One region of the Metapseudomonas cellulosilytica genome, then DNA from elsewhere that is predicted to be linked to it. Evidence: predicted binding sites of a transcription regulator. Region 1 holds the regulator's gene; each other region holds the start of a gene.

Evidence for each region. Region 1 encodes sigma-54, which starts transcription at its own class of promoters, with help from an activator protein. Its sites were predicted from a motif close to ANTGGCATNNANNTTGCTNT; they were not measured.
Region 2: a site for sigma-54 is predicted at 7,108-7,127, ahead of ACFW0H_RS04590 (sigma 54-interacting transcriptional regulator). Genes of this name have one in related genera too.
Region 3: a site for sigma-54 is predicted at 3,603-3,622, ahead of ACFW0H_RS13360 (circularly permuted type 2 ATP-grasp protein). Genes of this name have one in related genera too.

What each region holds. Positions count from the first base shown of each region.
Region 1 is NZ_JBHZGN010000010.1:52,807-62,821, reverse strand. Features, by position in the region: gene ACFW0H_RS14445 (YhdP family protein) at 1-1,097, shown strand, start outside; gene ACFW0H_RS14440 (carbon-nitrogen hydrolase family protein) at 1,154-2,008, shown strand; gene tldD (metalloprotease TldD) at 2,005-3,447, shown strand; gene yjgA (ribosome biogenesis factor YjgA) at 3,467-3,988, opposite strand; gene pmbA (metalloprotease PmbA) at 4,132-5,478, shown strand; gene ACFW0H_RS14420 (HPr family phosphocarrier protein) at 5,551-5,823, opposite strand; gene rapZ (RNase adapter RapZ) at 5,840-6,697, opposite strand; gene ptsN (PTS IIA-like nitrogen regulatory protein PtsN) at 6,707-7,171, opposite strand; gene hpf (ribosome hibernation-promoting factor, HPF/YfiA family) at 7,182-7,490, opposite strand; gene ACFW0H_RS14400 (RNA polymerase factor sigma-54) at 7,575-9,071, opposite strand; gene lptB (LPS export ABC transporter ATP-binding protein) at 9,219-9,944, opposite strand; gene lptA (lipopolysaccharide transport periplasmic protein LptA) at 9,944-10,015, opposite strand, start outside.
Region 2 is NZ_JBHZGN010000003.1:65,638-75,652, reverse strand. Features, by position in the region: gene ACFW0H_RS04620 (hypothetical protein) at 1-166, shown strand, start outside; gene ACFW0H_RS04615 (malate dehydrogenase) at 265-1,194, opposite strand; gene tatA (twin-arginine translocase TatA/TatE family subunit) at 1,551-1,769, opposite strand; gene pobA (4-hydroxybenzoate 3-monooxygenase) at 1,826-3,013, opposite strand; gene ACFW0H_RS04600 (helix-turn-helix domain-containing protein) at 3,207-4,097, shown strand; gene ACFW0H_RS04595 (SphA family protein) at 4,311-5,240, shown strand; gene ACFW0H_RS04590 (sigma 54-interacting transcriptional regulator) at 5,266-7,095, opposite strand; gene pchA (4-hydroxybenzaldehyde dehydrogenase) at 7,611-9,086, shown strand; gene ACFW0H_RS04580 (c-type cytochrome) at 9,140-9,475, shown strand; gene ACFW0H_RS04575 (hypothetical protein) at 9,486-10,015, shown strand, end outside.
Region 3 is NZ_JBHZGN010000009.1:59,127-69,141, reverse strand. Features, by position in the region: gene ACFW0H_RS13375 (WD40/YVTN/BNR-like repeat-containing protein) at 1-150, shown strand, start outside; gene ACFW0H_RS13370 (efflux RND transporter permease subunit) at 169-2,544, shown strand; gene ACFW0H_RS13365 (peroxiredoxin) at 2,661-3,212, opposite strand; gene ACFW0H_RS13360 (circularly permuted type 2 ATP-grasp protein) at 3,656-5,065, shown strand; gene ACFW0H_RS13355 (alpha-E domain-containing protein) at 5,068-6,018, shown strand; gene ACFW0H_RS13350 (transglutaminase family protein) at 6,015-6,812, shown strand; gene ACFW0H_RS13345 (peptidase) at 6,916-7,647, shown strand; gene ACFW0H_RS13340 (cytochrome c) at 8,288-9,085, opposite strand; gene ACFW0H_RS13335 (rhodanese-like domain-containing protein) at 9,089-9,457, opposite strand; gene ACFW0H_RS13330 (AEC family transporter) at 9,602-10,015, shown strand, end outside.

The DNA.
Region 1 (10,015 bases):
CGCGGCTATTGCGCAGCGCCAACCTGGAAGTCGGGCGTTTCAAGGGCTTCGGCCTGAGCCTGGAAAACCTCAAGGCAAGCCTGGCGCGTTCGGCCAGCGGCTGGAATCTTGGCCTGGATAGCGCCCTGCTCCAGGGCAGCGTGGTGATGGCGGATGCCAAGGGTGTGCCCATCGTCATCCATATGAAGCAGATTCGCCTGCCCGAACCACCGGAAAACGAGGCTGAGGCCGACGCCAAGCCCGACCCGCTGGCCGCCGTCGACCCGCGCCAGGTACCGGCGCTGGATGTGCGCATCGATCAGGTGGTGTTGGGCGAGTCGCCCCTGGGCGCCTGGTCCTTCAAGGCGCGGCCCGACGCCAAGGGCGTGGTCTTCAGTGAACTGGACCTCAACTTGCGGGGGTTGAAGGTCGGAGGGCGGGCCGGCTGGGAAGGTGAGGCCGGGAACAGCAGCTCCTGGTACAAGGGGCGCATGGAAGGCAAGAACCTGGCCGATGTGCTCAAGGCCTGGAACTTTGCCCCTTCGGCCACCAGTAAACGCTTTCGCCTGGATGCCGATGGCCGCTGGCCCGGCTCGCCGGCCTGGGTCAGCCTCAAGCGCTATTCCGGTTCGCTGGACGCCAGCCTGCACAACGGCCAGTTCGTCGAGGTGGAGGGCGGCGCCCAGGCCTTGCGGGTGTTCGGCCTGCTTAATTTCAACTCCATCGGCCGGCGCCTGCGCCTGGACTTTTCCGACCTGCTCGGCAAGGGATTGGCCTATGACCGGGTCAAGGGCCTGCTGGTGGGCAGTGACGGACGCTTCGTGACCCGTGAGCCGATCAAGCTCGAAGGGCCTTCCAGCGGACTGGAGCTGGAAGGCACCCTGGACCTTGCCAACGACCGAATCGACGCCAAGCTGCTGGTGACCCTGCCGGTGACCAACAACCTGCCGATGGCGGCGCTGATAGTCGGCGCTCCGGCCATCGGCGGGGCGTTGTTCGTGGTGGACAAGCTGCTGGGGGACAAGGTGGCGCGCTTCGCCAGCGTGCAGTACAAGGTCCAGGGTCCCTGGAAGAATCCGAAGATCACTTTCGACAAGCCTTTTGAAAAGCCTCGTTGAAGCCAGGTGCCGCAGCATGGGTTAGCATGCATCCCATGCCCCGAGCGGAGATTTCGATGTCCCTTGCCGTGATTCAGATGGTCAGCCAGGACGATGTCCTGGCCAACCTGACCAGTGCCCGACGCCTGCTGGAGCAGGCCGCCGACGGTGGCGCCCGCCTCGCGGTGCTGCCGGAGAACTTTGCCGCCATCGGCCGTCGTGACCTGGCGGACCTGGGGCGCGCCGAAGCCGAGGGGCAGGGCCCGATCCTGCCCTGGCTACGCCAGGCCGCCCGTGACCTCAAGTTGTGGATTGTGGCCGGCACCCTGCCGCTACCGCCAGACGGCCGACCCCAGGACCGCCCCCACGCCTGCTCGCTGCTGATCGACGAGCAGGGCGAGCGGGCGGCGCGCTACGACAAGATCCACCTGTTCGATGTCGACGTCAGCGACAACCGCGGTCGCTACCGCGAGTCCGATGACTACATGCATGGTGGCGAAGTGGTGGTGGCCGACACCCCGGTGGGGCGACTGGGCCTGACCGTCTGCTATGACCTGCGCTTTCCCGAACTCTATGGCGCCCTGCGCGAAGCCGGTGCCGAGCTGATCAGCGCGCCTTCGGCCTTTACCGCCGTCACCGGTGCGGCCCACTGGCAGGTGCTGGTGCGCGCTCGCGCCATCGAGACCCAGTGTTATCTGCTGGCGGCCGGGCAGGGCGGCGTGCATCCCGGCCCGCGCGAAACCTTCGGCCATTCCGCCATAGTCGACCCTTGGGGCCGCGTGCTCGCCGAGCAGGCCCAGGGCGAAGCCGTGCTGCTGGCCAGGCGCGACGCCGAGGAGCAGGCGGCGATTCGCCAGCGCATGCCCGTGAGCACCCACAGAAGATTCATGACGCCGGCCGTCCCCGGGCCGGCGCGTACGGAGAAGTTATGAGCGACCTCTTGTTATCCGTCAGCGAGCACCTGCTGGCGCCCGGCGACCTCAGCATCGAGCAGCTGCCGGAGATCCTCGGCGAACTGGCCGGCCCCGGCATCGATGCCGCGGACCTCTACTTCCAGGGGCAGATCTCGGAGTCCTGGGTGCTGGAGGACGGCATCGTCAAGGAAGGCAGCTTCCACCTGGACCAGGGGGTGGGCGTGCGTGCCCAGTCCGGCGAGAAAACCGGCTTCGCCTACAGCAATGCCATCACCGGCGAGGCCCTGCGCCAGGCGGCCCGCGCCGCGCGCTCCATTTCCCGGGCTGGGCAGGAGGGCCGCGTGCAGGCCTTCGCCAGCCCGCAGATCACCCGCCTCTACGATTCCAGCAGCCCGCTGGATGTGATCAGCCGCGCCGAAAAGGTCGACCTGCTGAAGAAGGTGGATGCCGCCACCCGCGCCCTGGACCCGCGCATCAAGCAGGTCACGGTCAGCATGGCGGGCGTCTGGGAGCGCATCCTGATCGCTGCCAGTGACGGCAGCCTGGGGGGCGATGTGCGTCCGCTGGTGCGCTTCAATGTCAGCGTGATCGTCGAGCAGAACGGTCGCCGCGAGCGCGGTGGTCACGGCGGTGGCGGGCGCACCGATTACCGCTACTTCCTCCAGGAAGACCGCGCCATGGGTTATGCCCGAGAGGCGCTGCGCCAGGCACTGGTGAACCTGGAGGCGGTGCCGGCCCCGGCCGGTACCTTGCCGGTGGTCATGGGGGCGGGTTGGTCCGGGGTGCTGCTGCACGAAGCGGTGGGCCACGGCCTGGAGGGCGATTTCAACCGCAAGGGCAGTTCGGCCTACAGCGGTCGCATCGGCGAGCGAGTCGCGTCCAGCCTTTGCACCATAGTCGACGACGGCACCCTGGCCTATCGCCGCGGCTCCCTCAGCGTCGATGACGAAGGTACCCCGACCCAGTGCACCACGCTGATCGAGAACGGTGTGCTCAAGGGCTACATGCAGGACAAGCTCAACGCCCGCCTGATGAAGGTGGCGCGCACCGGCAACGGCCGTCGCGAATCCTACGCGCACCTGCCGATGCCGCGCATGACCAACACCTACATGCTGGCCGGCAAGACCGACCCCGAGGAAATCATCGCCTCGGTGGAACGCGGTATCTATTGCGCCAACCTCGGTGGTGGCCAGGTGGACATCACCAGCGGCAAGTTCGTCTTCTCCACCAGCGAGGCCTACCTGATCGAGAATGGCAGGATCACCACGCCGGTGAAGGGCGCCACCCTGATCGGCAACGGCCCCGAGGCCATGAGCCGGGTATCCATGGTCGGCAACGACCTGGCGCTGGACAGCGGCGTGGGAACCTGCGGCAAGGACGGCCAGTCGGTGCCGGTGGGCGTCGGCCAGCCGACCCTGAAGATCGATGCGATGACGGTAGGCGGGACGGGGGCCTGATGACGGCCCCCGGAAGGGATCAGCGCAAGCCGCGCTTGGCTTCGTCCAGGTCGCGGATGTACTTGAACACCTTGCGCGCGGCGGCCGGCGGTTTGTTGTGGGCCGCTTCGTGCTGGGCATGACGGATCAGGCCGCGCAGGTGCTGGCGGTCGGTTTCCGGGTAGTCGGCGACGAAGCTTTCCAGGGCGGCATCGCCACCCTCGATCAGGCGGTCGCGCCAGCGCTCGAGGGCGTGGAAGCGCTCGTTGTATTCGCGGGTGGAGCTGTCGAGCTGGTCGATCAGGCTGACGATGGCCTCGATGTCCTGCTCGCGCATGAGCTTGCCGATGTACTGGATGTGCCGTTTGCGGGCGACGTGCGCCTTGTGCTTCGGCGCTTCCGCCAGGGCCTTTTGCAGGGCGTCGGTCAGCGGCAGCTTGGCCAGCACGTCGGCCTTGAAGGTGGTCAGGCGCTCGCCGAGCTCCTGCAGGGCATGCAGCTCGCGCTTGACCTGGGTTTTGCTCTTCTCTCCGGAGAAGTCGTCGTCGAAGAATTCAGACATGGGGGTGGTCCAGTGGGAAACGCCGCCATGATAACCAGTCGGGGCCGCGTTGTCCGGCCCGGCTGGCGCCGCCGGAGCGCGGTACGTGCGGTGAGGCGCCAGGTTGCGTCGCCGCGTCGAGGAATTTTTGAACTGGAGTGGCTATGAGTGAAGTAGAAGTGGTCGGCCCGGAAGCATTGCCGGAACTGCAGGCGCGGGTCGAGCGCATCCTCGCCGAGGCCCGGCGCCAGGGCGCGAGCGCCTGCGAGGTGGCTGTTTCAGTGGAGCAGGGACTGTCCACCACCGTGCGCCAGGGCGAGGTGGAAACGGTCGAATTCAACCGTGACCAGGGTTTCGGCATCACCCTGTACGTCGGCCAGCGCAAGGGCTCGGCCAGCACCTCGGCGAGTGGCGAAGATGCTATCCGCGAAACCGTCGCCGCGGCGCTCGCCATAGCCAAGCATGCCTCCGAGGACGAGTGCGCCGGTCTGGCCGACGCGGCGCTGATGGCCCGCGACCTGCCGGAACTCGATCTCTATCATCCCTGGTCCATCAGCCCCGACCAGGCGGTGGAGCAAGCGCTGATTTGCGAGGCGGCGGCCTTCGGGGTCGACAAGCGCGTGAGCAAGGCCGATGGCACCACGCTCAACACTCACCAGGGCTGCCGCGTCTACGGCAACAGCCATGGTTTCGTCGGCGGTTACGCCAGCACAAGACACAGCCTGAGCTGCGTGATGATCGCCGAGGCCGAAGGCCAGATGCAGCGCGATTACTGGTATGACGTCAGCCGTATCGGCGATCAGTTGGCGGACCCGGCGAGTATCGGCCGGCGTGCCGCCGAGCGCACCGCGGCGCGCCTTGGCGCCCGTCCCGTACCGACCTGCGAGGTGCCGGTGCTGTTCGCCGCCGAGCTGGCCACGGGCCTGTTCGGCAGTTTCCTCGGGGCCATTTCCGGTGGCAACCTCTACCGCAAGTCCTCCTTCCTGGAAGGCGCCCTGGGCCAGCGGTTGTTCCCCGAATGGGTCACCATCGACGAGCGTCCGCACATTCCCCGCGCCATGGCCAGCGCGGCCTTCGACAACGACGGCCTGGCCACTTACGCAAAACCTTTCGTGGAGAAGGGGGAGCTGGTGTCCTACGTCCTCGGCACCTACTCCGGCCGCAAGCTGGGTTTGCCCAGTACGGCCAACGCCGGCGGCGTGCACAACCTCTTCGTCACCCACGGCCTGGAAGACCAGGCGGCACTGCTGCGGCGCATGGGGCGCGGCCTGCTGGTGACCGAGCTGATGGGGCAGGGGCTGAACATGGTCACGGGTGACTACTCCCGTGGCGCCGCGGGTTACTGGGTGGAGAACGGCGAGATTCAGTTCCCGGTGCAGGAAGTGACCATCGCTGGCAACCTCAAGGACATGTTCCGGCAGATTGTCGCCATCGGCAGCGATCTGGAACTGCGTGGCAACATCCGAACCGGTTCGGTGCTGATCGAGCGGATGACGGTCGCCGGAAGTTGAGTGACATTTGGCCACCTGCGAAAACGCGCCCTGATGGGCGCGTTTTTCATTTTGCTGGCAGCGGGCGAGAGGTCATTCGCCTTCGTCGAACTTGTTGTTGATCAGTTCGATCAGCGCATTGAGGGCGTCGTCATCCTGCTCGCCCTCGGTGTGCAGGTGGATGGGCGTGCCTTTGCCCGCAGCCAGCATCATCACCGCCATGATGCTCTTGCCGTCCACCAGACTTTCCGGGGAGCGGCCAACGCGGATCTGGCACGGATAGCGCCCGGCCACGCCGACGAACTTCGCAGCTGCACGGGCATGCAGGCCAAGCTTGTTGATGATGGTGATCTCGCAGGCTGGCATCGCGGTTCCAATCCTTCTAGCTGAGGTCGCGGTGGCGAACCTGGACGTTCTTCAAACTGGGTTTCAGTGCGGCTCCCAGGCGCTCGGCGATATAGACCGAGCGGTGATGGCCGCCGGTGCAGCCGATAGCGATGGTAACGTACGCCCGATTGCTTGCGGCAAAGCGCGGCAGCCACTTGTTCAGGTAGCTGAGGATATCCTGGTACATCTCCTCGACGTCGGGTTGCGCGGCCAGGTAATCGGCGACCGCTTGCTCCAGGCCCGAATGGTCGCGCAGTTCCGGCTTCCAGTAAGGGTTGGGCAGGCAGCGCACGTCGAACACCAGGTCGGCATCCACCGGCATCCCGCGCTTGAAACCGAAAGACTCGACCAGGAAGGCCGTGCCGGGCTCCGGCTGGTTCAGCAGGCGCAGCTTGATACTGTCGCGCAGCTGATACAGGTTGAGATGCGTGGTGTCGATCTTCAGGTCGGCGAGATCGGCGATCGGCGCCAGCAACGCTTCTTCGTCCTTGATGGCTTCGGCGAGGGAGCGGTTGTCGTTGGTCAGCGGGTGGCGTCGACGCGTCTCTGAGAAGCGCTTGAGCAGGGTGTCGTGATCGGCGTCGAGGTAGAGCACGTCGCACTTGATATGGCGGCTGCGAGCTTCTGCCAGCAGTTCAGGAAAGCGTTGCAGCTGGCTCGGCAGGTTGCGCGCGTCGATCGACACGGCGACCTTGGGCTCCATCAGCTCCGTGTGCAGGAGGGCGCGCTCGGCCAGTTCTGGCAGCAGGCCGGCGGGCAGGTTGTCGATACAGTAGAAGCCGTGGTCCTCAAGAACGTTGAGGGCGGTACTCTTGCCCGACCCGGAACGGCCGCTGACGATAATCAGGCGCATGGCGAGGCCCTAGTGTCCGCTCTGAACGTCCACGACTACCTGGTACAGGCTGGTACTGTCCGGAGCCTGCCGCAGGCGCTCACGCACGTCGCTGCGGTCGAGCATGCTGGCGATCTGGCGGAGCAGTTCAAGGTGCTCGTCGGTGGCGGCTTCCGGGACCAGCAGAACGAGCAGCAGGTCCACGGGCGCGCCATCGATGGCGTCGAAATCGATAGGGGCGTCGAGGCGGAGCACGGCGCTGATAGGCGCCGTGCAACCGGTTAGACGACAGTGGGGAATGGCGATGCCGTTGCCGAAACCGGTGGACCCGAGCTTTTCCCGGGAAACCAGGCTCTCGAAGATATCCTGGTTATCAAGGTCGGGAAGGTCGCGGGCGACCAGCTTGGCGATCTGTTCCAGAACACGTTTCTTGCTGCCTCCCGGCACGTTCACCAGGGAACGGCCGGGGGTCAGGATTTGCTCGAGTCGAATCATAGGGGAGGGGTCAGCGGGCGGTAGCACCCTGCTGGCGGTTAAGCTGCTTTTCCTTGTGCTTGATCAACTGGCGATCGAGCTTGTCGGTGAGCAGGTCGATGGCCGCGTACATGTCTTCATGTTCCGCGTTGGCAACGACTTCGCCGCCGGCGATGTGCAAAGTGGCTTCGATTTTCTGTTTGAGTTTTTCGACGTTCATTATCACCTGCACGTTGGTGATTCGGTCGAAGTGGCGCTCCAGACGGTCGAACTTCTCGACAACGTAGTTGCGCAGGGCGTCGGTCACATCCAGTTGATGTCCACTGATGTTGACTTGCATACCGCTTTCTCCTTATTGCCCGTGTAGAAGAGACAGGCTAACGGGCCTGCCACCGGAACACTTTGGCGTGGGTCAATTTCCGCGTCACATCAGTCGCTTCCGTTCGCTGGAAGGCGCTATCCCAAGGGACTCGCGGTACTTGGCTACTGTGCGACGGGCCACTTGAATGCCCTGTGCCTCCAGTAAACCAGCGATCTTGCTGTCACTCAACGGCTTTTTCGGATTTTCCGCTGCGACCAGTTTCTTGATGATGGCGCGGATCGCGGTAGACGAGCATTCGCCGCCTTCCGAGGTGCTGACGTGGCTGGAGAAGAAGTACTTCAGCTCGTAGATGCCGCGGGGGGTGTGCATGTATTTCTGCGTGGTCACACGCGAGATGGTGGACTCGTGCATGCCCACGGCTTCGGCGATGTCGTGCAGCACCAGGGGCTTCATCGCCTCGTCGCCGTATTCCAGGAAGCCGCGCTGGTGCTCGACGATCTGGGTGGCGACTTTCATCAGGGTTTCATTGCGGCTTTGCAGGCTCTTGATGAACCAGCGCGCTTCCTGGAGCTGGTTGCGCATGAAGGTATTGTCGGCGCTGGAGTCGGCGCGGCGGACGAACCCGGCATAGTGCGGATTGACCCGCAGGCGCGGCACAGCCTCCTGGTTCAGCTCCACCAGCCAGCGTTCATTGTGCTTGCGCACTATGACGTCCGGCACCACGTACTCGGGCTCGCTGGCTTCGATCTGCGAGCCGGGGCGCGGGTTGAGCGCCTGAATCAGTTCGATGATCTGGCGCAGTTCGTCTTCCTTCACCTTCATGCGCCGCATCAGCTGGCTGTAGTCGCGGCTGCCGAGCAGGTCGAGGTAGTCGCCAGCCAGGCGCTGGGCCTCGCTCAGCCAGGGGGTGTTCGGCGGCAGCTGGCGAAGTTGCAGGACGAGGCATTCGCGCAGGTCGCGGGCGCCGACGCCGGCGGGCTCGAATTGCTGAATGCGATGCAGCACCACCTCGACTTCATCCAGCTCGATGCCGAGCTCAGGGTCGAAGGATTCGGTGATCTCGGCGAGGGACTCCTCGAGGTAGCCGTCGTTGTTGATGCAGTCGACCAGGGTGACCGCGATCAGCCGGTCGGTATCGGACATGGGCGCCAGGTTGAGCTGCCAGAGCAGGTGACTCTGCAGGCTTTCGCCCACCGAAGTGCGCGAGGTGAAGTCCCACTCGTCGTCATCGTTGCTCGGCAGGCTGCTGGCGCTGGTCTGGTAGACGTCTTCCCAGGCCGTGTCGACGGGCAGCTCGCTGGGGATGCGTTCATGCCATTCGCCATCTTCGAGGGCTTCGGCATTGGTCGCGACACTGGACTCCTGGAAGCTCGCTTCCTGGCTGCCGGAGTTGGGCATCTGGTCGCCTTCGGCCATGGGGTCGGAGGTGTCGAAGTCGTCTCCATCCTCCTGCCGTTCCAGCATGGGATTGGATTCCAGCGCCTCCTGGATCTCCTGCTGGAGGTCCAGGGTGGAGAGTTGGAGTAGGCGGATGGCCTGTTGCAGCTGCGGGGTCATCGTCAGCTGCTGGCCCATCTTGAGGACTAGCGATGGTTTCATGGCAGAGGGCTTAGCACCTTATTCGCCGGCGCTCGCGCGCCATCCACTACAGGGCGCGTTGAGCGCCACCAGAAGCAAATTATATGCCTGACCTTGAAGGATTTTCCTAGTTATCGCAAGTCGTCCAGCAGGCCAATTCGCCTGCGGTTACAGGCGGAACTCGTGGCCCAGGTAGACGTCCTTCACCAGCTGGTTGGCCAGGATGGCTTGCGCATCACCTTCGGCGATCAGTTGGCCTTCACTGACAATGTAGGCGGTCTCGCAGATATCCAGGGTTTCGCGGACGTTGTGGTCGGTGATCAGCACGCCGATGCCCTTCGCCTTGAGGTGGTGGATGATCTGCTTGATGTCGCCCACGGAGATCGGGTCCACGCCGGCGAAGGGTTCGTCCAGCAGGATGAACTTGGGGGCAGTGGCCAGCGCGCGGGCGATTTCCACGCGGCGGCGCTCGCCGCCCGACAGGCTCATGCCGAGGCTGTCGCGGATGTGGCTGATGTGGAATTCCTGCAGCAGGCTTTCCAGCTCCTTGCGGCGTCCGGCGCGGTCGAGGTCCTTGCGGGTCTCGAGAATCGCCATGATGTTGTCCGCCACGCTGAGCTTGCGGAAGATCGAGGCTTCCTGCGGCAGATAGCCGATGCCGGCGCGGGCGCGGCCGTGCATGGGCTGGTGGGTAACATCCTGCTGGTCGATCAGGACGCGGCCCTGGTCAGCCTTCACCAGGCCGACGATCATGTAGAAGCAGGTGGTCTTGCCCGCGCCGTTGGGGCCGAGGAGGCCGACGATCTGACCGCTGTCGATGGACAGGCTGACGTCGCGGACCACCTGGCGGCTCTTGTAGCTCTTGGCCAGGTGCTGGGCTTTGAGAGTCGCCATTACTGTGCTTTCTGCTCTTTCTTCTTCGGCTGGATCACCATGTCGATCCGCGGTCGCGGGGTGCTGACATT
Region 2 (10,015 bases), on a different contig from region 1:
CAAAATAATAGAGTCCCGCGCTCTGCTCACTGATCTTGTCGCAATGATTGTCTGCGAAGTTGGAGAAAGCGACAGGCCTCATGGCTACTCGATTGCGCCGGAGCTCATTTATCGTCCAGGTATGGCATCCATCACGGCCATGGCCGCACTCGCACGCACAGACTGAACCGGCGCGAACAGGTCCCCGGTGAACTCGCTAGGCTGAGCTTTCAGTCAACCACTTCCCGGGACACGATCCCCCTTGCGCCCCCTCATATACCCCGCTCACAAAGCTTTCATTTCAGCAATATCACGCACCACCTGATCTGCAGAGTGGTCGAACATCGCCTGCTCCTGCGCATCCAGAGGCAACTCGATCACCCGCACAACCCCCTCCGCTGCCAGCACACAGGGGACACCCATGGCAATACCTGTTCGCCCGTACTCGCCCTCGAGAATCGCGACCGTCGGCAAAATGCGGTTTCGCCCATTGGCGATAGCATCCACCATCTGTGCAATTGCCACGCCCGGCGCATCGCAGGCGCTCCCCAGCTTCTTCAAACCCAGAATCTCGCCGCCACCCTGACGTGTGCGCTCCACAATCCGCTCTATCTGCTGACTGGACAGGAAGTGAGACAGCGGCACCGAACCGACCGCACAGTAGCGCATCAGCGGCACCATGCTATCGCCATGCCCTCCCAGCACCAGCGCCGTGATATCCCGAGCAGAAAACCCTGTCTCTTCGGCAATGAAACACTTCATGCGCGCTGTATCCAGCACCCCCGCCTGCCCGAACACCCTGTCGCGTCCCAGCCCACTGAGAGACCAAGCCCGATAGGTCAGCACGTCGACCGGGTTCGACACCACCAACACCGTCGCCGCCGGAGCATGACGATTAATATCCAGCATGATGCTATCGAGAATTGGCAGATTGATACTCAATACATCCTGGCGCGACTGGCCAGGCTTGCGGGGCACACCCGCGGTAATCACCACCAGGTCAGAATCCTGCAGCAATTCGGCATTGGACCCGCCGTAAACCCGGGTATCGGAACCTGACTCAACTGCCGCCTGCCAGACGTCCAGCGCCTTGCCTTTTGCCAACTCACCCTGCACATCAATCAACGCCAACTCACGACAGAACTCTTCCCGGGCGATGATCTGAGCCGCTGCCTCACCCACCATACCGGCACCCACAATTGATAGCTTTTTCACCTCACACCTCCCCGCGGCGCGCGCCACCAGCAACACGCCCACCTTTGCAGAGAAGTATTACCCGCCAATGCAAAAAGACCACCCGAAGGTGGCCGAAGCCGTCGCTAATGGGCAGCCCTGGCGCCAGGACATCTCCCCTGCCGACGTTTGCCAGGCAAGTCAGCGTTCAAAACTGGCCTCGCGCAAAGCCGGTGGCTCCGTGAGCAAGGGCGGTAACGAAAGCAGACGCCGGAACAGACCACCCTGGACAAGGGGTCACACTGCGGGGTGCCGCCGTCCAAGAGCGAGACGGCAGCTGGCGAGAAGGACGCCCAGGACCGCCGGCAATCGCGGCGCGGGTACTCAGGGACGTGGTCTCAGGGCCGGGGCTGGGACGGATTCTGTTCCGCGATGTGTGCGGCGCTATCAACCTCGGCGGAGTCAGGCTCGCCCTTGTCCTCTGCCGCCAAGGAGCGGCGAAAGCCGCGGATCGACTCGCCCAGGTCGGCCCCCAGGTTCTTCAGCCGTTTGCCGCCGAACAACACCAGCACCACCAGCAACAGCACCAGCCAGTGCTTCCAATCGAAGATGCCCATGAACTAATGCTCCAGGTTGGGTTCGGCCCCGCCGGCGGGCGGCGGGGCGGGTCGCACTAGAGGACCTCTTCGTAAGGCAGGCCGACGTAGTTCTCGGCGATGTTCACCAAGCCGGCGTGGGAGTTGAGGAAGTACTCGCGATCGGCCTCCTGCATCTTCTGGTCCCAGGCGTCCTTGTTGCCTTCGAAGTCGTGCAGCAGGTTGGTCATGAACCAGCTGAAACGCTCGCCCTTCCACACTCGGCGCAGAGCCAGCTCGGAATACTTCTCCAACAGGTCGGTACGGCCCTCGCGGTATACCTTCACCAGAATGCGGTACAGGTAGCACACATCCGAGGCGGCCAGGTTCAGGCCCTTGGCGCCGGTGGGCGGCACGATGTGGGCGGCGTCGCCCACCAGGAACAGCTTGCCGTACTGCATCGGCTCCACCACGAAGCTGCGCAGCGGCGCGATGCTCTTCTCCAGGGACGGACCGGTCACCAGGCGCTCGGCCACTTCCCCGGGCAGACGCGCCTTCAGCTCGTTCCAGAAGCGCTCATCGGACCAGTCCTCCACCTTGTCGGTCAGCGGCACCTGCAGGTAGTAGCGGCTGCGGGTCAGGGAGCGCTGGCTGCACAGCACGAAGCCGCGCTCGTGGTGGGCGTAGATGAGTTCCTCGTTGACCGGCGGGGTATCGGACAACAATCCCAGCCAGCCGAACGGATAGACCCGCTCGTACTCGGTCAGCACACCGGCCGGAATGCTCTTGCGCGACACGCCGTGGAAGCCGTCGCAACCGGCGATGTAGTCGCAGTCGATGCGCTGCAGCCGGCCATCCTTCTCGAAGGTGACATAGGGGCGCTCGCCCTTGAGCTCGTGCAGCTCGACATTGCTGGCCGAGTAGATGATCGGTGCACCGCTGGCGGCGCGGGCGTCCATCAGGTCGCGGGTGACCTCGGTCTGGCCGTAGACCATCACGCTCTTGCCACCGGTGAGTTCGGTCAGGTGGATGGGTACGCGCTTGCCATCGAACACCAGCTCGACGCCCTCGTGCACCAGGCCCTCGGCGTCCATGCGCTCGCTGACGCCAGCCTCGCGGAGCATGTCGACGGTGCCCTGCTCCAGCACCCCGGCGCGGATGCGGCCGAGCACGTAATCAGGGGTCTGGCGCTCGACGATGATGTTGTCGATACCGGCCTTGTGCAGCAGTTGGCCGAGCAGCAATCCGGAGGGGCCAGCACCGATGATGGCAACCTGAGTTTTCATTGTTGTTGTCTCGCAAAAGGGCTTCAGGCCAAGGGCGCAGGCATGGGCCCGAAGCACATGGGTTTAGGTTCCCCTGCATTTTTGCTGACAGAAATCGAAAAAGAAGGTCAGAATCCTTCTAGAAATTGCACTTTTGAAAACACCGTCCGATTATCGACCAGCCTTGAACAGCCCCGCAGCCCCAGGCCAGCCCATGAAAACCAGCATTCCAGGCGTTCCCGTATTCAAGCTCTATGGCGAAAACCAGGCCTGGCCGACCCCGGACCTGCTGCACTGCGAATCCATTCCAAAACGCAGCAGCCTGCACCACTGGGAGATCAAGCCGCACCGCCACGCCGACCTGTTCCAGCTGCTCTATGTGCAGCGCGGCCAGGCGGTGGTGGAGGTGGAAGGCCGGCGCAGTGACATCCTCGAACCCTCGATCCAGGTCACCCCGCCACTCTGTGTCCATGGTTTCCAGTTCTCCGAAAGCATCGAGGGCCATGTGCTGACCCTCGGCGCACCGCTGGTGGAACAACTGGAGGCGCAGTTGGGGGCGCCATTGACGGTGCTGGCCTCTTCGGGCTGCTACCCGGTGGGGGCCGACCGCCGCTACATCAATACCCTGTTCGCCGCCCTGCTCAGGGAGTACGAAGGCAGCGCGCCGTCCCGCGAGCTGGTGCTCAGTTCCCTGGTCAACGTGCTGATGGTCTGGATCAGCCGGCGCAGCCAGCAGATCACGCCGCCCAGCGGCCGCGACGAACGCAACCGGCAGCTGCTGGGGCGCTTCATCAAGCTGGTGGAGCGGCACTACCGCGAGCACCTGACGGTGGAGACCTTCGCCCACCGCCTGGACCTGTCCAGCGTCCACCTGAACAACCTGTGCCGCCAACTGGCCGGCCAGAGCGCGCTGCAGATCATCCACCAGCGCCTGCTGCTGGAGGCCCGGCGCAGCCTCATCTACACCAACATGACCATCGCCCAGGTGTCCGACAGCCTTGGCTTCACGGACCCCACCTACTTCTCGCGCTTCTTCCGCCGCCTCAATGGCCAGTCGCCCAATGCCTTCCGCCGTGCCGGCGGCCAGGACGGCTCCGATGCCTAGGGCCGGCGTCGAGAATTCTCCAGTCTGCGGAATTTTCTTAACAGCCTGTCACGACGCCAAAGGCCACCTGGCCAAACCAGCGACAAAAGCCGCGAACAGGAAGCCATCGTCGGCAAAAACCTGAACTTAACGACTGGCACGCTAATTGTTTAGGGCAGTTTTCGAGCAAGTCACCAGCCTTGCTCGCACCCAATAACAACAAGGCTGCCTTTCATGAATAAGAAATCCTTCAGCACCCCCGCCATTGCCTGCACCACCAGCCTGCTGCTCGCCGGCAGCACCCAACTGGCCCAAGCCACCGAAGGCGGCCTGTCGTCCTGGCCGATGGGCATCGAGATCTACGGCATGGGCATCCTGCCGCCGCCCGGCACCTACGGCCAGGTGTTCGTCGGCAACTACCTGGCCGACTCCCTGCGCGACAACGCCGGCGACAAGGCCGCCGACATCGACCTGCGGGTCACCACCATCGTGCCGCGTTTCGTCTGGGTCACCGAACAGCAGGTGCTCGGCGGCAACCTCGGCTTCCACGCCCTGTTGCCGCTCAACGACATCCGCCTGAACGTCAAGAATGGCCCCCACGACCACAAGCGCGGCATCGGCGACGCGCACTTCGGTCCGGTGGTCGGCTTCCACCACAGCGACAAGTTCCACACCGCCGTCGGCGTCGATTTCGTGGCCCCCACCGGCAGCTACGACAAGGACGACCTGATCAACCTCGGCAACAACTACTACACCGTGCAGGCGGTGTACGCGATGACCTACAGCGACCCCAACGGCTTCAACGCCGATGTGCGCCTGATGCACGACTACAACTTCGAGAACCGCGACACCCACTACCAGTCCGGCCGCGAGCTGCACGCCGACTACACCCTGGGCTGGGGCCTTGGCAACGGCTGGGTCGTAGGTGTGGGCGGCCATGCCTACAAGCAGATCAGCGACGACAAGTGCAGCGTCTCCGACTGCGCCGCGGCCGCCCTGGTGGACGCCAACGATGGCAACCGTGGCCGCAGCTTTTCCATCGGCCCTGCCGTGCAATACAGCGGCGATGGCTGGTTCCTCAGCGCCAAGTGGCAGGACGAAAGCGGCGTGCGCAACCGCGCCGAGGGCCAGACCTACTGGCTGAAGTTCACCATGCCCCTCTGAGCCACCCGTGACCGACCAGGGGGGATCACTCCCCCTTGAGCCGGTAACTGATCTGGGCACGGCTCATGCCCAGCATTTGCGCCGCCGCGGTGAGGTTGCCGCCGGTGCGCTCCAGCGCCAGGTGCACCAGGCGCTGCTCGATCTCCTTCAGGGAAGTCCCCAGCACCCGCTCGCGGCCACTGAGGAAGGCCTGCAGGTCGGCCAGCTCCGGCTCCACCACCACGCGCTCGCCGGACGGCGCCTCGCTCCCCACCGGGACCTCGCGAGCGGGGGCGTCCAGGCGGCCTTCGACGGTCAGGCCGATACCGTTGGAACGCAGCGGCTCGCCCGCCTCGGCCAGGTGAACCAGGTCCATCAGTTCACCATTGCCTGCGGCGATCACGCCACGCTCGATCAGGTTCTGCAGCTCGCGGATATTGCCAGGGAAGCGGTAGGTCAGCAGGGCGTTGACCAGCCGCGTGCTGAAGCCCAGGGGCTTGAGCCCATGGCGCGCACTGAACGTGCGCAGGAAGTAGCTCATCAGCAGCGGAATGTCTTCGCGCCGCTCGCGCAGGGGCGGCAGGTGGATGGGGAAGACGTTCAGCCGGTACAACAGATCCTCGCGGAAGCGCCCGGCCTCCACCTCGCGGCGCAGGTCCAGGTTGGTGGCGGCGATGATCCGCACATCCACCGGGATTGCCGTGGTGCCACCCACCCGCTCGATCTCGCCCTCCTGGAGCACCCGCAGGATCTTGCTCTGGGCACTGAGGCTCAGGGTGGCGATCTCGTCAAGGAACAGGGTACCGCCCTTGGCCCGCTCGAAGCGCCCCGGCCTGGAACGGTCGGCGCCGGTGAAGGCGCCGCGCTCCACACCGAACAGTTCCGCCTCCAACAGGGTTTCCGGCAGCGCCGCACAGTTCAGCGCCACCAGCGGCGTGCCGCTGCGCCGGCTGGCCTGGTGCAGGGTGCGGGCGAAGAGCTCCTTGCCCACCCCCGATTCACCGGTCAGCAGCACAGTCGCCTGGGTCGGCGCCACGCGGTAGAGCTGCTGGCTGGCGGCGACGAAGGCGGCACAAATCCCCACCATGGCCTGGTCCCCGGCCGGCTCCTCCAACTCGGCCATTTCGGTCTCGTCGGCCGAGCCGTAGGTACTGCGGCTGAGGAAGTCGCTGGCGTCCAGGTGGGCCAGGTCCAGGTCGATGTCATCCCACAGCTCCGCCGGCTTGCCGACGATGCGGCAAGCCGAATGGCCCATGCAGCGGCACTCCTGTTCGCGAAACACTACCAGGCGCCCCAGCAGGGACGAGGCGTAGCCGCTGGCGTAGCCGACCTCCATCCAGCACGCCGGCTCGCTGCCCAGGCCGTAGGCGGCGATGTGCTCGTCGGCCTCCAGGGAGTTGTGCCAGAAGAACTCCGAATAGAAATGGCCGACGCTGGAGTCGATGTCGAAGCGCACCACCTCCACGTTCACCATGCCCTCCAGCATGTGCAGGCGCGGGCCGGCGCTGTAGAGGCTGGCGTGGTCGCCTTCGGGCCACTGCGCGCTGACCTGGGCGGCATCCCGCGCGCCGGCCTGCCAGCCGATGCGGGTCAGCAGGCCGCGCGCCTTGTCCAGGCCCAGCGCTTCCACCAACTCGTGGCGGATTGCGCCGAAGGCAGCCCCCTGCAGCAGCATCATGCGCTGGCCGCAGAGCCAGATATTGCCGTCCTGGGGGGCGAAGGCGACGGTCTCCGCCAGTTGCTCGGCGGTCGGCAGCCCGGTGCTGCCGAACTGGTTGGCGCGGTCAACGATCAGGCGCTTCTGCCGGCCGAGCAACTGCTTGAGGAATTCATCCCCCATGGCGCGGCCGGGATTGCTCGAGGTTTTGCGAGTCATGGTCAGGGGCGGAAGGCAGGAAAGGAGCCATTCAGTATGCCCTCGTGAAATGGCCGGTCAATTGGCCTTCCGGCTCCTTCGCAGGCCATTACCCGATAACCGCACAGTCTCCGGCGCAGCGCTCCGGGGAAGTTTCAGCGCCAGCGGCGACTTCTCTGCAGAAAATTCCGCGCCAAGCCTCAGCAAAGCCCTTCACGGCACTCCGCCATTCTTTCAAAAAATTTATATCTCATTGTTTTAAAAGAAAAAAACAAAAAATAACAGGACTGGCACGGTAGTTGTTAATGGCCTAGCGCGTGCACCTCCACAACAACAACGCAGGTTACGGCCCCATGAACTGCTTCCCATCGCCAACCAATCCCGCTCGACCGCCCGCACCACGGCTTCGTTGTTGATCCCCGACCGTACCGCCACAGGCCAGCCGCCCGCGCGTCACGCCTGAGGTGTCGCCACGCACCCATACGCTCAGCGGTTCACTGCCACCGGCAGCCTTCCGCTCAAACAAGAGAGAACCCATGGACACCACCCGCCCTGCCTACCAGAACCTCGAGTTGCAGCCCCTCGCCGGGCAATGGCGCGCCGGCAGTACCGGTCGCCAGCTGGAAGTCTTCGACCCCTACAACGACAAGCGGCTGCTGAGCATCACCCTGGCCAGCCGCGAGGACCTCGACGCGGCCTACCGCATGGCCCGCAACAGCCAGCGGGAGTGGGCGGCCAAGGCGCCAGCCGAGCGCGCCCGGGTCCTGCTGGACGCGGTGAAGATCTTCGATGAGCGCCGCGAGGAGATCATCGACTGGATCATCCGCGAGTCCGGCAGCACCCGTATCAAGGCCCAAATCGAATGGGGCGCCGCCCGCGCCATCACCCTGGAGTCGGCCAGCCTGCCGAATCGCGTGCACGGGCGCATCGTCGCCTCCAACATCCCTGGCAAGGAGAGCCGCGTGTACCGCGCGCCCCTGGGCGTGATCGGCGTGATCAGCCCGTGGAACTTCCCCTTGCACCTCACCGCTCGCTCCCTGGCCCCGGCCCTGGCCCTGGGCAACGCCGTGGTGGTCAAGCCGGCCAGCGACACCCCGGTCACCGGCGGCCTGCTGCTGGCGCGCATCTTCGAGGAGGCCGGGCTGCCGGCTGGCGTGCTCAACGTGGTGGTGGGCTCGGGCGCGGAAATCGGCGACGCCTTCGTCGAGCATCCGGTTCCAGCGTTCATCTCCTTCACCGGCTCCACCCAGGTGGGCCGCAACATCGGCCGCATCGCCAGCGGCGGCGAGCACCTCAAGCACGTCGCGCTGGAACTGGGCGGCAACAGCCCCTTCGTGGTCCTGGCCGACGCCGACCTGGAGCAGGCGGTGCACGCCGCCGTGGTGGGCAAGTTCCTGCACCAGGGCCAGATCTGCATGGCGGTCAACCGCATCATCGTCGAGGCGCCCCTGGTGGACGCCTTCACCCAGCGCTTCGTCGAGCGGGTCAAGACCCTGCCCTACGGCGACCCGAGCAAGCCCGAGACTGTGGTCGGCCCGGTGATCAACGCCCGGCATTTGGCCGGTCTGAAAGAGAAGGTCGCCACCGCCAAGGCCGAAGGCGCCACCCTGCTGGTGGGCGGCGAGCCCCAGGGCAACGTCATGCCGCCCCACGTGTTCGGCAACGTCACCGCCGATATGGAGATCGCCCGCGAGGAAATCTTCGGCCCGCTGGTGGGCATCCAGTCCGCCCGCGACGCCGAACACGCCCTGGAGCTGGCCAACCGCAGCGAATATGGCCTCTCCAGCGCGGTGTTCAGCGGGAGCCTGGAACGCGGCGTGCAGTTCGCCCAGCGCATCCACGCCGGCATGACCCACGTGAACGACATCCCGGTCAACGACGAACCCAACGCCCCCTTCGGTGGCGAGAAGAACTCCGGCCTCGGTCGCTTCAACGGCGAATGGGCCATCGAGGAGTTCACCACCGACCACTGGATCACCCTGCAACACAGCCCGCGGCCCTATCCGTTCTGATACGGCCGCATCTACACCACCCAGCACCCACCCAATAAAAAACGGAGTACGAAATGTCCACACTCCTCAACAGCCAAGCTGTGAAACGGCCATTGCTGGCCGGCCTTGCACTGCCCTTCGCGCTGCTCGCCGGCCAGGCCTTCGCCGATGGCGACGGCACCTGGAAAAGCGGCGAGAACGTCTACCAGAAGGTCTGCGGCCACTGCCACGAACACCAGGTGGGCCCGGTGATCACCGGGCGCCAGCTGCCGCCGCAGTACATCTCCGCCGTGGTGCGCAATGGCTTCCGCGCCATGCCGGCCTTCCCGGCCTCGTTCATCGATGACAAGGCCCTGCAGCAAGTCGGCGAGTACATCGCCAAGTCGCCCGCCCCCGCGGCCAAACCCTGAGGTGCCGGCGATGAACATCGAACGTCGTACCCTGCTCAAGGGCATGGCCCTGGGCGGCCTGGCCGGCGCCGCCATGGGCGTCTCCAGCCTGGCGATGAGCAAGGCCATGCTGGGCGGCCAGGCCCAACCGCTGCCCACGCTGGTGCTGGTGGATGGCGAGGCTGCCGGCAAGGCCTTCCTGGCCGGGGTCGGCTCCAGCCCGGCGGCCGGTAAAGCCGAAGTGCAGCGCACCGGCCTCGGCCTGGACTTCATCCTGGGCCTGGAGAAGCGCCTGCGCAGCGGCCAGCCGCAACGCATCATCGGCCTGGTGGATGACGCCAGCGCCGCGCTGATCCTTGACCTGGCCCGCAGCAGCGGCGCACGGGTGCAGTGGCTCGGCCAGCACAGCGCCACCGGCGGCGCCTCCCGGCACCACCTGCTCAGCGCCGACAGCGCCCAGGGCTGCGCCCTGCATCTGGGCCAGCAGCTGCACGCCTGCGGCGGCGGTTTCAGCCTGAGCGAACAGAACCCGCTGGGCGGTCGGCCCCTGAAGCTGGCCGG
Region 3 (10,015 bases), on a different contig from region 1:
GACAACGGCCGCAGCTTCGCAGTGGTGAACCGCAGCGATCGCATGTCGCTGGCCAGTGTCATCGCCGATGAGAAAGGCAACCTGATCCTGGTGGGACAGGGCGGTGTACGCGTTGCGTCGCCGACCGGCGCCGAGCTGGGCCAACTATAAGAAAGGCGGAGAGTTACGATGAGTACCCATCACCAGGACAAGGCGACCTTCCTGGAGCGCCTGATCTTCAACAACCGGCCGGCCGTGATCATCATCTGCCTGCTGGTCAGTATCTTCCTCTTCTGGCAGGCGCTGCAGGTGCGGCCGTCCACCAGCTTCGAGAAGATGATCCCGCTGCATCATCCCTTCATCCAGAAGATGATCGAGCACCGCAATGACCTGGCCAACCTCGGCAACACCGTGCGTATCTCGGTGGAAGCGGTCAACGGCGATATCTTCAGCAAGGAGTACATGGAGACCCTCCGGCAGATCCACGACGAGGTCTTCTATATCTCCGGCGTCGACCGTTCCGGCCTGAAGTCCCTGTGGAGCCCGAGCGTGCGCTGGACCGAGGTGACCGAGGAAGGTTTCGCCGGCGGTGAGGTCATCCCGCAGACCTACGACGGTTCCCCGGCCACCCTTGAGGACCTGCGCAACAACGTTCTCAAGTCCGGTCAGATCGGTCGCCTGGTGGCCAACAACTTCAAGTCGAGCATCGTCGACGTGCCGCTGCTGGAGTCCTATCCGGACCCGAACGACCAGAGCAAGCTGCTCAAGCTCGACTACCGCCAGTTCTCCCACGAGCTGGAACAGAAGATCCGCGACAAGTACCAGGCCCAGAATCCCAACGTGAAAGTCCACGTGGTGGGTTTTGCGAAGAAGGTGGGCGACCTGATCGATGGCCTGATCATGGTGGTGATGTTCTTCGGCATCGCCTTCCTCATCACCCTGGTGCTGCTCTACTGGTTCACCTGGTGCATCCGCAGCACCATCGCCGTGCTCTCCACCACCCTGGTGGCGGTGATCTGGCAGCTGGGCCTGATGCACAGCGTGGGCTTCGGTCTCGATCCCTACTCGATGCTGGTGCCCTTCCTGATCTTCGCCATCGGCATCTCCCATGGCGTGCAGAAGATCAACGGTATCGCGCTGCAATCCAGCGACGCCGACAACGCCCTGACCGCGGCGCGGCGCACCTTCCGCCAGCTGTTCCTGCCGGGCATGATCGCCATCCTCGCCGACGCCGTGGGCTTCATCACCCTGCTGATCATCGACATCGGTGTGATCCGCGAACTGGCCATCGGCGCGTCCATCGGTGTGGCGGTGATCGTGTTCACCAACCTGATCCTGCTGCCGGTTGCCATCTCCTACGTCGGCATCAGCAAGAAGGCCATCGAACGCAGCAAGAAGGACGCGGTGCGTGACCATCCGTTCTGGCGCCTGCTGTCCAACTTCGCCCACCCGGTGGTGGCGCCGATCTCCGTGGTCATCGCCCTGATCGCCTTCGGTGGCGGCCTCTGGTACAGCCAGAACCTGAAGATCGGCGACCTCGACCAGGGCGCCCCGGAGCTGCGTCCGGACTCGCGCTACAACCAGGACAACAACTTCATCATCAACAACTACTCCACCAGCTCCGACGTCCTGGTGGTCATGGTCAAGACCGGCCCCGAAGGCTGCTCCACCCATGACGCCCTGGCGCCGGTGGACGAGCTGATGTGGAAGATGGAGAACACCCCGGGCGTGCAATCGGCCATCTCCATGGTCACCGTCTCCAAGCAGGTGATCAAAGGGATGAACGAGGGCAACCTGAAGTGGGAAACCCTGTCCCGCAACCAGGACGTGCTGAACAACTCCATCAGCCGCGCCGAGGGCCTGTACAACTCCGACTGCTCGCTGGCGCCGGTGCTGGTGTTCCTCAACGACCACAAGGCCGAGACCCTGCATCGCGCCGTGACCGCGGTGGAAGCGTTCGCCAAGGAGCATGACAAGGACGGCCTGCAGTTCCTGCTGGCTGCGGGCAACGCCGGTATCGAAGCGGCCACTAACGAAGTGATCGCCCAGGCCGAGCTGACCATCCTGATCCTGGTGTACATCTGCGTTGCCGCGATGTGCCTGATCACCTTCCGCTCCATTGCCGCCACCCTGTGCATCGTGCTGCCGCTGATCCTCACTTCGGTGCTGGGCAACGCGCTGATGGCCTGGCTGGGCATTGGCGTGAAGGTGGCGACCCTGCCGGTGATCGCGCTCGGTGTGGGTATCGGTGTCGACTACGGCATCTACATCTACAGCCGTTTGGAAAGCTTCCTGCGTGCCGGCCTGCCGCTGCAGGAGGCCTACTACCAGACCCTGAAGTCCACCGGTAAGGCGGTGCTCTTCACCGGCCTCTGCCTGGCCATCGGTGTCGCCACCTGGATCTTCTCGGCCATCAAGTTCCAGGCCGACATGGGCCTGATGCTGACCTTCATGCTCCTCTGGAACATGTTCGGCGCCCTGTGGCTGCTGCCGGCGCTGGCGCGCTTCCTGATCAAGCCCGAGAAGCTGGCGGGCAAGGTCGGTGGTTCGCTGCTGGCCCACTGAGGCTGACTGGCTGAAAAAAACCGCGGCTCCGGCCGCGGTTTTTTTATGGGCGGATGACACCCGAGCCGCTATTGGGGGGCATAACCCGACACGGGTGGCAGGGCCTTGCGGTGAGTTCAGAAATGAATGGTGGCCTCACCCTTGTGCCAGTTGCAGGGGCAGAGCTCATCGGTCTGCAGGGCGTCGAGCAGGCGTAGCGTTTCCTGGGGATTGCGCCCCACGGAGAGGTCGTTCACCGAGACATGGCGGATCTGATTGTCCGGATCGATGATGAAGGTCGCGCGCAGGGCCACGCCCTCGCGGCGGTCGATGATGCCCAGTGCGCCAGCCAGTTCGTGCTTGATATCGGCCAGCCAGGGGAAGCCCGACCCCTTGAGGTCCTGGTGGTCGCGGCGCCAGGCGAGATGGGCGAATTCGCTATCGGTGGAGGCGCCGATGAGCTGGGTGTCGCGGTCGTTGAATTGCTCCAGCAGGTCGCCGTAGCCCTTGATCTCGGTCGGGCACACGAAGGTGAAATCCTTGGGCCAGTAGAACAGCACCTTCCACTTGCCGGGGTAGCTGTCCTGGTTGATCCGCTTGAAGGCGCTTTGCGGGTTGGGAGCGTATTCCGAGTCGTGGTCCACCGCCCGAAGGTCGAACGCGGGCAGCTTGTCTCCGATGGTGAGCATGGCGGGCTTCCTCCGGGGCAAGAGTGGAGGCACGGGATTGGGGCAAGTATGGAAGCCTCCCGGGCTCTTTGAAATACGGCCCGGCTATCCTGCCCATGACGGCCCCTATGGCTTTAGGTCGGCGGGTTATAGGGCAAATTCCAAATCGCAACATATGCATAGAACAATCAGGACCTAGTGGCCGCACGCGGCCGGGCTAGACTGTCTCTTCCAGGGATGGTGGTGCCCCCGGGTGGAGCGTGGGGGATCACCTCGCCGTCGCAATTCGTCCAATCCAGTACCGCCGCCAAATAGGGCGGCGCCGGCAGTTCCGCATCGCGGGCTGCACCAGCCTGGGGCGCGACGACTGCGTGTGTGCTGCAAGTTGTTGAAAACAAAAACAGTTGTTGCGATGGCACGGGGCTTGCGAATGCGTAGATGCCCGTGGCGACAAGGAGTTAGGCATGTCCCGCACCTTTTATGACGAGATGTATGACGCGAGTGGCGAATGCCGTCCGCATTACCGGGAATTCGCGCGCTGGCTGGCGGACACGCCCCAGGAACTGCTGGCCCAGCGGCGCCGCGAGGCCGACCTGCTGTTCCATCGCGCCGGTATCACCTTCACCCTCTATGGAGACGAGCAGGGCACCGAGCGCCTGATCCCCTTCGATACCATCCCCCGCGCGATTCCCATGAGCGAATGGCGAGTGGTGGAGAAGGGCTGCATCCAGCGCGTCAAGGCGCTGAACCAGTTTCTCGCCGACCTCTACCACGACCAGCGGATCATCAAGGCCGGGATCATTCCCGCCGAGCAGGTGCTGGCCAACGAGGGCTACCAGATCGCCATGCAGGGCCTGGACCTGCACCGTGACATCTACGCCCATATCGCCGGTGTGGACCTGGTGCGCGACGGCGACGGCACCTACTACGTGCTGGAGGACAACCTGCGCACCCCCAGCGGCGTCAGCTACATGCTGGAAGACCGCAAGATGATGATGCGGCTGTTCCCCGAACTGTTCGCCGCCCAGCGCGTCGCGCCGATCGACCACTACCCGAACCTGCTGCTGGACACCCTGAAGAGCTCCAGTGCGCTGGATAACCCCAGCGTGGTGGTGCTGACGCCGGGACGCTTCAACAGCGCCTACTTCGAGCACGCCTTCCTCGCCCGCGAGATGGGGGTGGAACTGGTGGAAGGGGCCGATCTGTTCGTGCGTGACGACCGTGTGTTCATGCGCACCACGTCCGGCCCGCAGCCGGTGGACGTGATCTACCGACGGCTGGACGACGCCTTCCTCGACCCGCTGGCCTTCAACCCCGAATCCATGCTGGGCGTGCCCGGCCTGCTGGCCGCCTACCGTTCCGGCAATGTGGTGCTGGCCAATGCCATCGGTACCGGGGTGGCGGACGACAAGTCCATCTACCCCTACGTTGGCGAAATGATCCGCTTCTACCTGGACGAGGAGCCCATCCTGAAGAACGTGCCCACCTGGCAATGCCGCAAACCCGAAGAGCTGTCCCACGTGCTGGCCCACCTGCCGGAACTGGTGGTCAAGGAAACCCAGGGCTCCGGCGGCTACGGCATGCTGGTGGGCCCGGCGGCCAGCGCCAAGGAGATCGAGACGTTCCGCGAGCGCCTCAAGGCCCGCCCCGAGGCCTACATCGCCCAACCCACCTTGTGCCTGTCCACCTGCCCGACCTTCGTCGAACAGGGTATCGCGCCGCGCCATATCGACCTGCGGCCCTTCGTCCTTTCCGGCCGGGAAACCCGCCTGGTGCCCGGTGGCCTGACCCGCGTGGCATTGCGCGAGGGCTCGCTGGTGGTGAACTCGTCCCAGGGCGGCGGCACCAAGGACACCTGGATAGTGGAGGACTGACCATGCTTTCCAGAACAGCCTCCGAACTCTACTGGATGTCCCGTTACCTGGAGCGTGCCGAAAACCTGGCGCGCATGCTGGAGGTCAGCTACTCCCTGTCGCTGATGCCCCAGGACGGTCGCGGCGACAGCCTGGATGAGCTGGCCATGTCCCTGCTCAGCACCGGTACCCTGGACCTGTACCAGGAACGCCATGGTGAGCTGAACGCGGGGCGCATGCTGCACTTCTACGCCCTCGACGCCGATAACCAGGCCAGCATCTTCAGCTGCCTGCGCGCGGCACGGATCAACGCCCATGCCGTGCGCGGGCGGATCACCGCCGACATCTGGGAAAACATCAATGCCACCTGGCTGGAAATGCTGAACATTTCCAACGAGGGGCTCGGCCGCTACGGCATCAGCCGTTTCTGCGAGTGGGTGAAGGAGCGCTCGCACCTGTTCCGTGGCGCCACCTACGGCACCATCATGCGTGGCGAGGCCTATTGCTTCATACGCCTGGGTACCTTCATCGAACGGGCGGACAACACCCTGCGCCTGCTGGACTCGCGCTACGAAATGTTCGGTGAAGAGTCCGAGGAAGTGAGCGACAGCTCCGCCCGTGGCTACTACCAATGGAGCGCCTTGCTCCGTGCGCTGTCCTCCTTCGAGGCCTACACCGAGGTTTACCGGGGCTCCCCCGATGCCCGCCAGGTCTCCGAGCTGCTGCTGCTGCGTGCCGACGTGCCGCGCTCGCTGCGCGCCTGCATGGAGGAGCTCAACCTCATCCTCTCCGGGCTGCCGGGCGACAACGGCCGCCCGGCCCAGCGCTTGGCCGCCGAACTGGATGCGCGGCTGCGCTACTCCGCCATCGACGAGATCCTCGCCGATGGCCTGCATACCTGGCTCACCGATTTCATCCTGCTGGTTCGCCAACTTGCTCGAGCCATCCACAGTTCGTATCTGGAGGCTGTATGAAACTGTCCATTCGCCACGACACCACGTACCGCTACGACGACCAGGTCCGCGCCAGCATCCAGTACCTGCGTCTGACGCCCCAGGAAAATGAACGCCAGCACGTACTCAGTTGGGAGCTCACCCTGCCGCATCCGGTGCGGGCGCAGATCGATCCCTTTGGCAACATCTTCCACGTGCTGACCCTGGACGAGCCCCACGAGGCCATCGTCATCAGTGCCCGTGGCCAGGTTGAGATTGACGAGCAGCGCGAGGCCGAACACGACACGCATTCGGCCTTGCCCTTCCTGCGCTTCACCCGCCTGACCACGGCCGATGACGCCCTGCGCGAGTTCGCGGCGCTGCAGTGCGGCAATCGCCGGGACCGCAGCGGCCTGATCGATCTGATGGAGGCGCTGCATGAGCAGATGCCCTTCAAGAAGGGAGTGACCCGCATCGACAGCACCGCCGCCGAAGCCTTCGCCGGCCGCGCCGGGGTCTGCCAGGACCACGCCCACGCCTTCCTCGCCTGCGCCCGCAGCCTGGGGATTCCCGCGCGCTTCGTGTCCGGCTACCTGTACCAGGGCAATGACCAGCACCTGGCCAGCCACGCCTGGGCCGAAGCCTGGCTGGGAGACGCCTGGTACAGCTTCGACGTGACCAACAATCTGTCTCTTCCTGCGCGCCATCTGAAGCTGGCGGTGGGCCTGGACTACCTGGACGCCTGCCCGGTGCGCGGCATGCGCCGGGGGGGTGGTGGCGAGCAGATGCACGCGAAGGTCGACGCGCCGCCGCTCTTGCTGGTCCAGGAGCAGTAAGCACCAGGTTCCCCGCAGCGCCGATCGCCTTTTACTGCCTTGCCCGGGAATGGGCACGGCGATCGGAGAAACGCAGCGGGGGATCCCCACAAGGAGAAACGGCATGACCTACTGCGTTGCCATGCACCTGGCCGATGGCCTGGTGTTCGTTTCAGACTCGCGGACCAACGCGGGCATCGACCATATCGCCACCTTTCGCAAGCTCTATACCTTCGGCGTCAGCGGCGAGCGGCTGATCGTGCTGCAGAGCGCCGGCAACCTGGCCACCTCGCAGTCGGTGGTGAACCTGCTCAAGCAACGCCTCGACGGTTCGGCGCCCAATCTCCACAACGTGCCCACCCTCTACGACGCCACCGCCCTGGTGGCCGAGACCATCCGTGAAGTCATCGCCCGCGACGGCGCGCCGCTGGCCGGCAATACCGACCTCACCTGTTCCTTCCTGGTGGGCGGGCAGATCGCCGGCAATCCGCAGGACCTCTACAGCATCTATCCCCAGGGCAACTTCATCCAGGCCACCGAGGACACGCCCTTCCTGCAACTGGGAGAGAGCAAATACGGCAAGCCCATCCTCGACCGCAACCTGGAGTTCGACACCAACCTGGAGGAGGCCCTGCGCTGCGCCCTGGTGTCCTTCGACTCCACCATTCGAAGCAACCTCTCCGTGGGCATGCCGCTGGACCTGCTGGTCTACCACCGCGACAGCCTGATCATTCCGGCGGGCTACCGGGTGACGGAGGACGACAAGTATTTCGCCGACATCCGCAAGCAATGGGCGGCCGGACTGCAGGATCTGATCGGCGAACTGCCGCCTCCGCCGGTGGAGTACAACGTCTGAGTCGGGGGAAGGGGAGACCTGCGGTCCCCCTGGCGAATGAATTCGCCCCTACAGGGTTCGTGTGAGGGCTACGGAATCCACCAGTGGCACTAACTGCCCCCTCTCCCTTCAGGGAGAGGGTTGGGGTGAGGGCAGGTGGCCGCGGCAGGGCGTTCCCAGGGGGAGACCTGCGGTCTCCTTGGCGAATGAATTCGCCCCTACAGGGTTCGTGTGAGGGCTACGGAATCCACCATTGGCACTAACTGCCCCCTCTCCCTTCAGGGAGAGGGTTGGGTGAGGGCAGGTGGCCGTGGCAGGGCGTCCCAGGGGGAGACCTGCGGTCTCCTTGGCGAATGAATGCGCCCCCACAGGGTTCGTGCGAGGGCTACGGAATCCACCAGTGGCACTAACTGCCCCCTCTCCCTTCAGGGAGAGGGTTGGGGTGAGGGCAGGTGGCCGCGGCAGGGCGTCCCCAGGGGGAGACCTGCGGTCTCCTTGGCGAATGAATTCGCCCCTACAGGGTTTGTGCGAGGGCTACGGAATCCACCATTGGCACTAGCTGCCCCCTCTCCCTTCAGGGAGATGGTTGGGGAGAGGGCAGGTGGGCGCGGCAGGGCGTCCCAGGGGGAGACCTGCGACGGACCAGCCGCCCAGGAAACCTTCAGGGTTGCACCTTCCTCCCCGCCATATGTTTCAGATAGCCGATCAACTGCCCCAGTTGTTCATCACTGATCGCGTCCTTCGAGAATCCCGGCATCTTGCCCTGGGGCCAGCGGCGCAGGCTTTGCGGGTCGCGGATGTAGCGGGGCAGGAAGTCGCCGGCCAGGTACTCGGTGGGGTTGTGGGGAATGTTCAGGTCCGGGCCGAACTGGGCGTCACCGGCGCCATTGAGGCGGTGGCAGGCCAGGCAGTTCTTCTGGAACTGGGCGAAGCCGGCCTGCACCTCCGGCGCGGCATTGCTTGCCGGGCGCAGGGCCGGGAAGCGCTCGGCTACGGATGGCAGGTAGCGGATGCGAGCCACCTGGAAGGGCCATTGTTCCGGGCCGATGTCGGCGGCCTTGGGATCGGTCCACACCAGGTAGAAGGGCCCAGCGCTGGGCTTGCCCTCGGCGATCGGCGGCCAGGGTTGTGCCGGGTCTTCGATGGCCAGCCAGGCGCGGGCGCCATCCGCGGCGAGCAGAGGCCCGGCAGTCAGTTCGGCGGCGAAGCCGTCCAGGGCCACCGCCTGCAGGTGCTGCGCCGGAGTCACGCCATCCAGCAGCGCTGCCAGGGGCACGGCGCGATAGCGCATGGTTTTTTTGTAGGAAACGTCATCGGCAATGCTCACCTCCTGCGCCTGGGGATGGGCGAGCAGGGCCGCGGTGTCCCAGGTGCGGGTGCCGCCGGGCAGTTCCAGGGTCAGCTCGGCGGCGTGGAGCGGGGTGAAACTGAAGAGCAGGGCCAGCAGCGCTTTGCGCATCGATCAATCCTTGTCCAGGGCGGTTTTCAGGTCCAGGTAGCCGCCGCCATTGATCACCCGGGTATAGCCCAGCTCCTGCAGGCTGTCCTGGGCGATGCCGGAACGGCGACCGCTGCGGCAGTAGAGCACTATGGGGGTGTTCTTGTCCGGGGCGACCTCGGCAATCTGGTCGCCGATTTCCTCGTAGCCGATATTGCGCGCACCGGGAATGGCGCCTCCGGCGACTTCCTCGGGGGTGCGCACATCGATCAGCACGGCATTCGGCTGGCGCATGGCTTGGACAGCGGCAGCCTGGTCGGTATCGCCGGCGGTGGCCGGCAGGCTCAGGGCAAGGGCAAGTGCAAGGGCGACTGTGGCGAGCAGGGTACGCATGATGGCGGCTCCCATGACGGCTGTTCAGGCAACCTAGCACAATTGCTCCAAGGGGGCGCAGGCCGTTAGGATCGCGGCTTTCCGTCATAACCAGAGCTTTCTTCAGTCCCGCACTCGGGCACCGGAAGCGCTTAAGGAGAGCCCATGCTGGCCGAGTTGTTCGCGGTCATGGCGCCGGTGCTGATTGTCGCCGGCATTGGATATGGCTGGGCCCGTTCCGGGCAGCCTTATCCCACCGAATTCATCGCGCGCCTGGTGCTGAACATCGGCACCCCGAGCCTGGTGCTGTCGACCCTGAGCCGCACCGAGATCGATCGCCACGCCTTCGGCCAACTGGCCATCGCCTGCCTGCTGGTGATGCTGGCCATGGGGCTGGTCGGCAGCCTGCTCAGCCGGGCGTTCAAGCAGGACTGGCGCATCCTGGTACCGGCCTATCTGTTCCCCAACTCCGGCAACATGGGCCTGCCCATCGCCTTGTATGCCTTCGGCGAGCAGGGGCTGGCGCTGGCGGTGGCCTTCTTCCTGGTGCTCTCGGTGGGGCATTTCAGCCTTGGCCTG